Regions from separate parts of the Carnobacterium sp. FSL E2-0243 genome, predicted to be linked through region 1. Evidence: predicted binding sites of a transcription regulator. Region 1 holds the regulator's gene; each other region holds the start of a gene.
What was found. The regulator LexA, encoded in region 1, represses DNA repair genes until DNA is damaged. The targets are predictions, from matches to a motif close to CNAACANNTGTTNG.
Positions count from the first base shown of each region.

Region 2: the regulator LexA is predicted to act here: its motif matches at 1,891-1,904, upstream of MHI00_RS10235 (replication-associated recombination protein A).
Region 3: the regulator LexA is predicted to act here: its motif matches at 1,904-1,917, upstream of recA (recombinase RecA).

Region 1 covers NZ_JBBOPM010000001.1:1,577,128-1,580,396, reverse strand. The annotation lists gene tkt (transketolase) at 1-529, opposite strand, end outside; gene MHI00_RS07410 (DUF896 family protein) at 1,028-1,267, opposite strand; gene lexA (transcriptional repressor LexA) at 1,437-2,060, shown strand; gene MHI00_RS07400 (hypothetical protein) at 2,438-2,731, shown strand; gene MHI00_RS07395 (sunset domain-containing protein) at 2,917-3,269, shown strand, end outside.
Region 2 covers NZ_JBBOPM010000001.1:2,186,391-2,189,659, reverse strand. The annotation lists gene MHI00_RS10245 (hypothetical protein) at 1-28, shown strand, start outside; gene MHI00_RS10240 (hypothetical protein) at 61-354, opposite strand; gene MHI00_RS10235 (replication-associated recombination protein A) at 441-1,718, opposite strand; gene MHI00_RS10230 (CidA/LrgA family protein) at 2,034-2,447, shown strand; gene MHI00_RS10225 (LrgB family protein) at 2,413-3,132, shown strand.
Region 3 covers NZ_JBBOPM010000001.1:1,436,585-1,439,853, reverse strand. The annotation lists gene rny (ribonuclease Y) at 1-124, opposite strand, end outside; gene recA (recombinase RecA) at 513-1,667, opposite strand; gene MHI00_RS06705 (competence/damage-inducible protein A) at 1,973-3,232, opposite strand.

The sequences.
Region 1 (3,269 bases):
ATTCTAAATGCCCTGCCATACTTGCTGCTTCAGCAGAAACACCTTCCATTAAATCACCATCTCCACATAAAGCGTAGGTGAAATGATCAACGATTGTATGTCCCTCTTTATTATACGTAGCTGCAATATGGGCTTCTGCCATTGCCATACCTACAGCATTAGCAATTCCTTGACCAAGTGGTCCTGTTGTTGCTTCAACACCATCTGTATGATGAACTTCTGGATGTCCTGGTGTTTTGCTATCCCATTGGCGGAAGTTTTTTAAATCATCCATAGTAACCGCATAACCAGATAGATGTAACATGCTATATAAAAGCATTGATCCATGTCCAGCGGATAACACAAAACGATCACGATCCGTCCAGCTTGAATTCTTAGGGTTGACTTTCAAATGCTTTGTCCAAAGTGTATAGGCCATTGGAGCTGCCCCCATTGGTAAGCCTGGGTGTCCAGAATTAGCTTTTTGAATTCCATCCATACTAAGTGTTCTAATCGTATTTACTGCAAGTTGGTCAGTTGTATCGAACAATTAAATCATCCTCTCGGTTTTAATATCTTTATTCTACTGTTTTATTTGTATTTGTGCAACGCTTTCTACAAAGAATTTAATCGTTTTTTCGTTTAATAACAACTAAACGTTCATTTTTAGGTATTTTTCACTTATATTATTTTTTATTTTTATGTGAAGATTTTAATCAATTGGTCTATTTGGCTCCTATTTAGTTTTAAAATTCTCACAACACTTTATTTTGTCCAAAAATTTATTTAGGTATTTTTCACTACTATTAAGCATTTTATATTTCTTATTCTTTAGATTCTTTTAATTTCGATACATGCCATTGCTCTATTTATTTCCTAGATTTCTTTAATCCGCTTTTTATCGTTTAAGTAAATTTTGGCTAATTTAAAAAATCATTAAATTACAGCACTGCTTATAAAATTAAATTAACCATTTATTGTTTAAACAGAAAAAAGAACTCAGAAAACAATCTGAATTCTTTTAAAAATACAAATAGACAACAAGGGATTAACGACCATGAAGTCCTTTTTCTTTTTGAATATCTTTTAACTTCTCAGGAGTTACATCATTTCCTTCATCATCAACAACCTTCATTCCTTCGATATGATGGCGCATCCCACCGCGAAATGCTGTTAAATATTCTTCACGTAACTGTTTTTGCTCTGCTTGTTCAGTTATAGTCAAACCTTCCTTTTTAGCTTTATTAGCTAGTTCATTAATTCGACTCATTTTATTTTTTTCTAACACTTTAATCACTCCATCTCTCTTATCTTCTCTTCATACTATACCAAAAAAAACCAAAAAAATATATTCCTTTGCTTAATTCTCCACAAAAGCGAACATCTGTTTGAATTTCATTTCAATCTATGGTATTCTATAGATAAGAAATTAAGAAAGAAAAGGGGTGCACTATTTTATGCGTAAAACACCAGAATCAAGACAAATCGAGGTACTACAGTACATACATGAACAAGTGCAGTTAAAAGGTTATCCACCGACTGTTCGTGAAATTGGTACTGCAGTCTCACTTTCTTCTACATCTACTGTCCATGGACATCTATCACGTTTAGAAAAAAATGGTTACATCCAACGAGATCCTAGTAAACCTCGTGCAATTGAATTAACCAGTTTAGGCCTTTCAAAATTAGGTGTTCCATCTGATAAAATTCCTTTATTAGGAACTGTTACTGCTGGTGAACCAATTTTAGCAGTTGAGGAAGCCATTGATTATTTTCCAATTCCACCTCATCTGAGTTATGATCCCGAATCTTTATTTATGTTAAAAATTCGTGGAGAAAGTATGATTAATGCAGGCATACTTGATGGAGATGATGTCATTGTTCGTAAGCAAACAAATGCAGATAATGGTGATATTGTTATTGCTATGACCAATGAAGATGAAGCAACATGCAAACGATTCTACAAAGAAAAAACACACTATCGTCTGCAACCTGAAAATGATGCTTTAGAGCCAATTATCCTGAATGAAGTTAGTATTTTAGGTAAAGTTGTCGGTTTATACCGTAGCCATATTTCTTAAATCTATGTAGTCACTAAATAAAGCAAAAAGCTCACACTTTTTGCTTTATTTTTTTGTTTTCAATTCGTTTCATTTGTATCTTCTTGTATTTGTGCTAAAATTTATGGTGTAGATAAAGGCTAGTTCTTTTGAACCAACTCTTCGAAAAGAAGATAAAATCCCCTCAAAGCAAAAAGATACTTTGTGTGTATTTTCCTATCTTTTTGCCAGAGCTAATCGGCTCAACAAACTTTTTATCAAGGCTAGTTCTTTTGAACCAGGCCTTCGGAAAAAAGATGAAATTTCGAGGTGACAAAAAGCGTCACATCAAATTTCCCTATTTTTCTGCCAGGCCTAGACGGCTCAACAAAATTTTTATTATTAAGGAGGAATTATTAATGGTTGCATTTATGTTTTATTGGTTTAGTTTATTAGTACAAGTAGCTTGGATTGTTTTAAGCGTAGGTCTTTGTGCTATGTATCTAAACAACAAAGAAAATGGAAATTTATGGGCTTTTGGTGCTTTAAATATTCTATCAATGATTTACAGCTTGGTCGTAATTTGGATTTATAATACATGGGACTTCGGTGTAACAACATCCAGTTGGTTTATCATCATTGTTGGTATACTTGCCATACTAACTGTACTAGAATTTATCTTAGGTCGCGAACCTAAAACAAAAACAGCCTAATTTAATTAACTTGTAGCAAAAACCTTTCGTGGGTTTTTGCTTTTTTTTATGTGAACTCTTTAAATACATATGAAATTAAAAAATAAATAAAAATTCATTAGCATAGGAATCATTATTATGATATGCTATATTTTAGAGCCTTTAACTAATAAAGACTACACTTAAAAATATTGGAGGATATGTAAGTGAAAAATGTAAAAGTTGTATTGGTATTTCTATTCTTGTTAAATGGTTCACTATTCCCTGCTTTTGTCAATGCGGATGAAGCAAAAAATGACTTTATTACAGTGGAAAAATCAACTGTAATAGCAAACAAAAATGGTGAAGCAAAAGTATCTGGAACTACAAAGAAAAAGACTAAAGTCAACTATGGTAAGTTTAAATCTGAAAAATCAGATAGTAAAGGAAAATTTACGCTAACTTTAAAAAATAAAACAAAAGAAAAAAAAGCATTCACTTTAAAAGTTAAAATAAACGGAGAAACCTACTCTAAAAAAGTTTCTGTTAAGCCCTATTCAAAAAAAGAGGCTGAGCAAAA
Region 2 (3,269 bases), 610 kb from region 1:
GCCACTAGATGTATTTACTACAGAATAAAAGGTTAGGAGAAAAATACTCTCCTAACCTTTTTAGTCGATTCTTCGATTCAATCCGAGTATTAATAGCAGCATTATGGCACATGTAGCAACTAAAAATAGCAATAAAAGCCAAGTTGAATGAATGAAAATTAACACAAGTGCAAATATACCACATAATAATAGTAGAGCACCATAAGATTTAAAAAACACTTGATTTGCTGCATGTTGATTTGCTGCATGTTGATTTTCTTTTTCATTAATAATCAGAATACTAGCTTTTCCCGATAATAAAAAACCAGCAGTTGCAAATAAAATTAAAGCAAAGAGAATCATTAAAATCGTCATACTTAAGAAACTCCTTTCAATAAATGTGACAGTTCCTATTTAGGATAACATAAATTTCAATCAAAATAGAACAATAAACTAAAAAATCATTTCTTTTTTTTCAGTTTGTTAATCTTGTCATATTGCCCTGCTAAGCTTGCTTCATATTTCCCTGTATAATTAGGGACATAATAAGTTGCATTTTTTAACTTATCTGGTAGATATTGCTGATCTACCCATGCCTCTGGGTATGCATGAGGATACTTATAGTCGATTCCTCGTCCAAGGTCCTTAGCACCGCTATAATGGGAGTCTCTTAAATGGTCTGGAACATCGCCACTTTTACCAGCACGAATATCACTTAAAGCGGCATCTATCGCTACGTAAGTCGAATTAGATTTTGGGGACAAGCATAAGTCGACAACGGCATTAGCTAAAGGGATTCGAGCTTCCGGAAAGCCCAATTTCTCTGCGGCTTGAACAGCTGTGACAGTTCGAGCTGCGGCTGCAGGATTTGCCAATCCGATATCTTCATATGCGATTACCATTAACCGTCGAGCAATAATGGGTAAGTCTCCAGCTTCAACCAAACGTCCCATATAATGTAAAGCGGCATTTACATCACTACCTCTAATCGACTTTTGTAATGCTGAAATCACATCATAATGAGCATCGCCGTTTTTGTCATGAGTCAGAGCTTTTCGTTGGACACATTCTTCAGCGATAGCTAAATCAATGATAATGAGCCCATCTTGATTAGGGTGAGTCGATTTGACGGCTAACTCAAGCCCGTTCAAGGAACTGCGTAAATCTCCGTTAGTTGCTCTTGCAAAATGCAGTAAAGCTTCTTCAGTGACTTCTACAGCGCTATCTCCTAGTCCATTGACCTTATCGACTAGCGCCCGTTCAATAGCCACCTCAATATCAGAAATTTCTAGTGGCTTTAATTCAAAAATCTGAGTCCGACTACGAATCGCAGGATTGATTGTAATATAAGGATTTTCAGTTGTAGCACCAATCATTACAACACGCCCATTTTCTAAATGAGGCAATAAAAAATCTTGTTTTGGTTTATCTAAACGATGAACCTCATCTAATAATAAGATGACAGTCCCGCTCATTTTGGCTTCTTCAACGACAATTTGTAAGTCTTTTTTTGTATCTGTTGCCGCATTCAACATTCGAAAAGCATATTTTGTTGACCCTGCGATGGCACTTGCAATACTTGTTTTTCCAATACCAGGCGGTCCATATAAAATCATCGAAGATAGCATTTTAGACTCAACCATACGTCGAATAATTTTTCCTTCTCCAACAAGGTGAGTTTGGCCAACAATTTGATCAATATTTGTAGGCCGCATACGAAAAGCTAATGGCTGATTCATAATTTCCTCCTTTATATGCATAGATCAGATTTATTTTTTGAATTCCTCTTTTTGGTATGAATTACATGTGAAACTAGCTTAATGAAATCAAAAACTTATCTATGTTTAGATTATTCACTCGTAAGAACTATAAGAATAGTATACCATTTAATTATGAATCCTACCACGGAAGGGAACGAATGTTCAAATGGTTTCGGTTTCATTATGTTTTTGTAATAGGTTAGATAACTTTACAAGAAAACCCACTAAAATCAAGACTTTTTTCGCTTTTTTTGAGTGAAATGTGGTATATTATGGGGGTATGGAGGAATGTTCATGAATATCTATAAACAGTTTTTAATCATTTTAAGCTTTTCTTTCTTAGGCGAAGTACTGTCAAAGGTCTTTAATTTACCTGTGCCAGGAAGTGTGATTGGCATGTTATTTTTATTTTTAGCATTAGAATTTAAAATTTTGAAAGTCAAAGACGTTGAAACAGTAGGGGGCTTTTTATTAGGAAATCTAAGTATTCTATTTTTACCTGCTGGTGTCGGAATCATGGTTTATTTTCCGATTATTAAAGATACGTGGTGGTTATTATTACTTGTTTCAATTATCACGACAGCTTTCACGGTAGCTTTTGTGGGCGTAATTGTCCAAGCAGTTAAGCGGAGATTTGAAGATAGTGCAGTTGACTTAGATGAAACTAGAAAGGATGACGCAAAAAGTGTATCAAGAACTTACAAGTAATCCTATGTTTGGTTTAATGTTGTCTATTGGCATGTATTTATTTGCTTTAGCTATTTTCAAAAAATTTCCTTTTCCTTTATTTAACCCATTAGTTTTGTCAACTATTTTTGTCATTATTATCTTAAAAGTTGGGCGTATTTCGTATGAAAATTATTTCGAAGGCGGAACAATTTTAAATATCTTGATTACTCCAGCAACAGTTGCTTTGGGAATTCCATTATATAATACGTTTCATTTGTTAAAAAAACATGTTCGTTCAATTTTAACTGGAATTATATGTGGAACGATTGCAAGTACTTTTCTCACAGGAGCGTTGGCAGTTGCCTTGCATTTAAAAAAAGATTTAATTGTTTCTATTATGCCAAAATCAGTTACGACGGCAATTGCGCTAGGTATTTCAGAAAAAATGAATGGTATTGCGACTGTCACCCTAGTTATGGTAATTGTAACAGGAATTATTGGCTCAATAATTGGCCCACCTATTTTAAAAAGACTTAAAGTGGAAGATCCAGTTGCTAAAGGTATCGCCTTAGGAACATCTGCTCATGCAATTGGGACCTCGAAAGCCTTAGAAATGGGGCATGTAGAAGGGGCAATGTCTGGTTTAGCTATTGGTGTAACTGGCGTTGTAACTGTTTTTGTAGCACCATTGATGATGAAATTTATTCTAGTTCTTTTTTTCTAAAATTGAAAATTCTCCTTTTAAGAAAGCTCTTTGTTCTTTGAAGGAGTATTTTTTTATTTAATAAACAGTTATTTTGTTTAAATAAGGTGCAATTTTGTCTGTTTTTTGAGATAATAGAAAAGAGTTTAGTCTAAATG
Region 3 (3,269 bases), 140 kb from region 1:
TTGCAGTGTTTCTAGCACCAGCCAGTTCTTTTTCGTGGGTTGATTTTCGGACGATATATCCTACAATTAGACCAACAACTAAAGCAACAATAGCGAAGGCTACACTGATAATAATAGTATTCATTCTTCCACCTCCGTATCATGTATTTAATTGTCATTTATTTTTTTCTTTGGCAAATTTTTTAAATTTTATTCAAAAAAAGTCACCGCGTATATTTAAATAAGGTAATACACAACTCTAATTTTAATTGTACATCGCCAACATGTCAACTGAATTAACACGTTTTGAACCACCTTTTCTTTTTTTCTCCCTTTTATTTCTAAAAAAAAAAAAGTTTCTCTAAAGAAACCCCTTACTTTAAAAGCCTTATTGCTTAAATTTGAATAAAAATAGAATTTAATAAATAATTTTAATTTCTAACGTATTCTTTAAAAATAACGACCTTCATGGGAATAAAATCTAAAAAAAAAGTATTTTATTGAATTTCATCAATAAAATACTTTTCGAAGCTTTATTTTTCTGGGTCAATTTCAGGTAAATCTAACACAATTTCTGTTTGATTCTCATTTTCTTTAGCTATTTTATCTACAGCTATCGATTCAGCCTCAGAAACTTTTTTTTCAACCGCTTTTTTTTCATTTTTTACAGGTTCTGTTTTTTCTTCTTCAACAACTTCTTCACCAATCCCATAAGCTGCTCGAACCTTTTGTTCAATTTCTACTCTTAATTCTGGGTTTTCCATAAAATATTTCTTCGCATTTTCACGACCTTGACCAATACGTTCACCTTCATATGAATACCAAGCACCACTTTTATTTACTATATCTTTTTCTGATCCCATATCCAGTAATTCTCCTACTTGAGAAATACCTTCCCCGTACATAATATCTACTTCAGCAACTTTAAATGGTGGCGCAACTTTATTTTTTACGACTTTAATTTTAGTGCGATTTCCAACTACATCTGTGCCATTTTTAATTTGTTCCGCTCGACGAACTTCCAAACGAACAGTTGCATAAAATTTCAACGCTCTACCACCCGGTGTTACTTCTGGATTTCCAAACATGACTCCAACTTTTTCACGAATTTGGTTAATAAACAAAGCAATCGTTTTGGTTTTATTGATAGAACCTGACAGTTTACGTAAAGCTTGAGACATTAAACGAGCTTGTAAACCTACATGGCTATCGCCCATCTCCCCTTCAATCTCTGCTCTAGGCACTAAAGCAGCTACCGAATCAACCACCACAATATCGATAGCACCACTAGAAACCAACGCATCTGCGATTTCCAAGGCCTGCTCACCTGTATCTGGTTGAGATAGTAATAACTCATCAATATTTACTCCTAATGCTGCAGCATATTTAGGATCTAACGCATGCTCAGCATCAATAAAGGCAGCAATTCCACCTTGTTTTTGAACTTCTGCTACAGCATGTAAAGAAACAGTTGTTTTACCTGAACTTTCAGGACCGTACACTTCAATAATCCGTCCCTTAGGATACCCGCCTACTCCTAACGCTACATCCAAGGCTAAAGACCCACTAGGTATTGTTAAAACTTGAGTATCAATTTTTTCGCCAAGCTTCATTACTGAACCTTTACCAAAATTCTTTTCAATTTTTTTCAATGCTGCATCTAGGGCTTGTTTGCGATCATCTGCCATTAAAATTCCTCCTTGATATAAAAAAGTTTGTTGAGCCTTTTAACTCTGATAAGAAAATAGGAAAAATTGATAGGACTCTTTTTGTCCTCTCGAATTTTTATCTTTTTCTCGAAGAGTTGGCTCATAAGAACTAGCATTAAATCTGTCCATTCTTATTTTATTTAACGTTTATCTTTTATTATTTTGTTTCACAAAAACTATCATAATCGTTATGCCAAAAAAAAGCAAGAGAAAAACGAACAAAAGTTCGGTCTATTTTTATTTTAATTTTTTTTATGAAATTAAATTCGATTAAATCAACATTTTCACTCTTCATCTAGCGGAATATTTTTTAATATGCGACGAACCATTTCTAATCCACTTAATGCGGCTTGTTCGCGATTGCCATTTCGATTCCTACCAAAATGAAAACATTTCGCAATTGTTTTTTGACCTGTTACCGCTAATCCAATCCAAACTGTTCCTGCTGGCTGATTTTCTAATGTCTCTGGACCTGCCACTCCTGTAAAAGAAATAGCTATATCTGTTCCGTATAACTGTTTAACACCTTCTGCCATTTCAATACTGCATGCCTCGCTAACAACTCCATACTGCTTAATTGTGTCGGAAGATACGCCTAATACCTTTGTTTTACTCTCATTGCTATAAGTGACTACGCCTCCATCAAAGGTAGCAGAAACTCCTGAAACGCTAGCTAGTAAACTTTGAAAAGCTCCTCCTGTTAAACTTTCTGCAGCTGTTATCTTCAATTTTTTTTCTTTTAATAAATCAACAACCACTTCAACTAATGTTGTTTCGTCTCCATAGCCATAAAAATACGTTCCTACCCTTTCTTGAATCGTTGCTTCCAATCTATCTAGAAGTTCATTACAGGCTTTCTCAGAGCCTCCATTTGCTGTTAAACGCAAAGTTACTTCATGAACTCCAGCATAGGGAGCAATCGTTGGGTTTTTTTGATTTTCAATTAAGTCATCTAAAATCGTAACTAATTTCGATTCACCTATACCAAAAAAGCGCAATACTCTTGAAACAAGCAGTTCAGGTTTATCACTATTTGCTAATAGTAAAGGTCTTGCTTCTTGTAAAAACATTGGCTTTAATTCGCTAGGTGGTCCTGGTAGCAATACATACATTTTTCCATTCTCTTTTATAAACATTCCTGCTGCTAAACCTGTTGGATTTTTTAAAACTGTTGAACCTTCTATTACAACAGCTTGCAATTTATTATTTTCAGGCATCGGTCGTTTCGTTTTTTCATGATATTCAACAATTGTTTTTAGTGTTGCTGCATCTGTTATAAGTGATCGATTTAAGTGCGCTGCGATTGTTTGTTTCGTCATATCATCTTTAGTGGGCCCTAAGCCTCCTGAAAGAATAATTAAATCACTACGTTTTTCAGCTTCTGTTAATACTTGATCTAGCCGCTCAGGATTATCTCCAACCACAACATGATGATACACATTAATTCCTAATACAGCCAACTCTTGTGAAAGAAAAGCCGCATTGCTATTAACGATTTGTCCTAATAATAATTCCGTTCCAACTGCGATAATTTCTGCTTTCATTGCTCTTCCTCCATCTCTTCTTACTTACTTTACACTC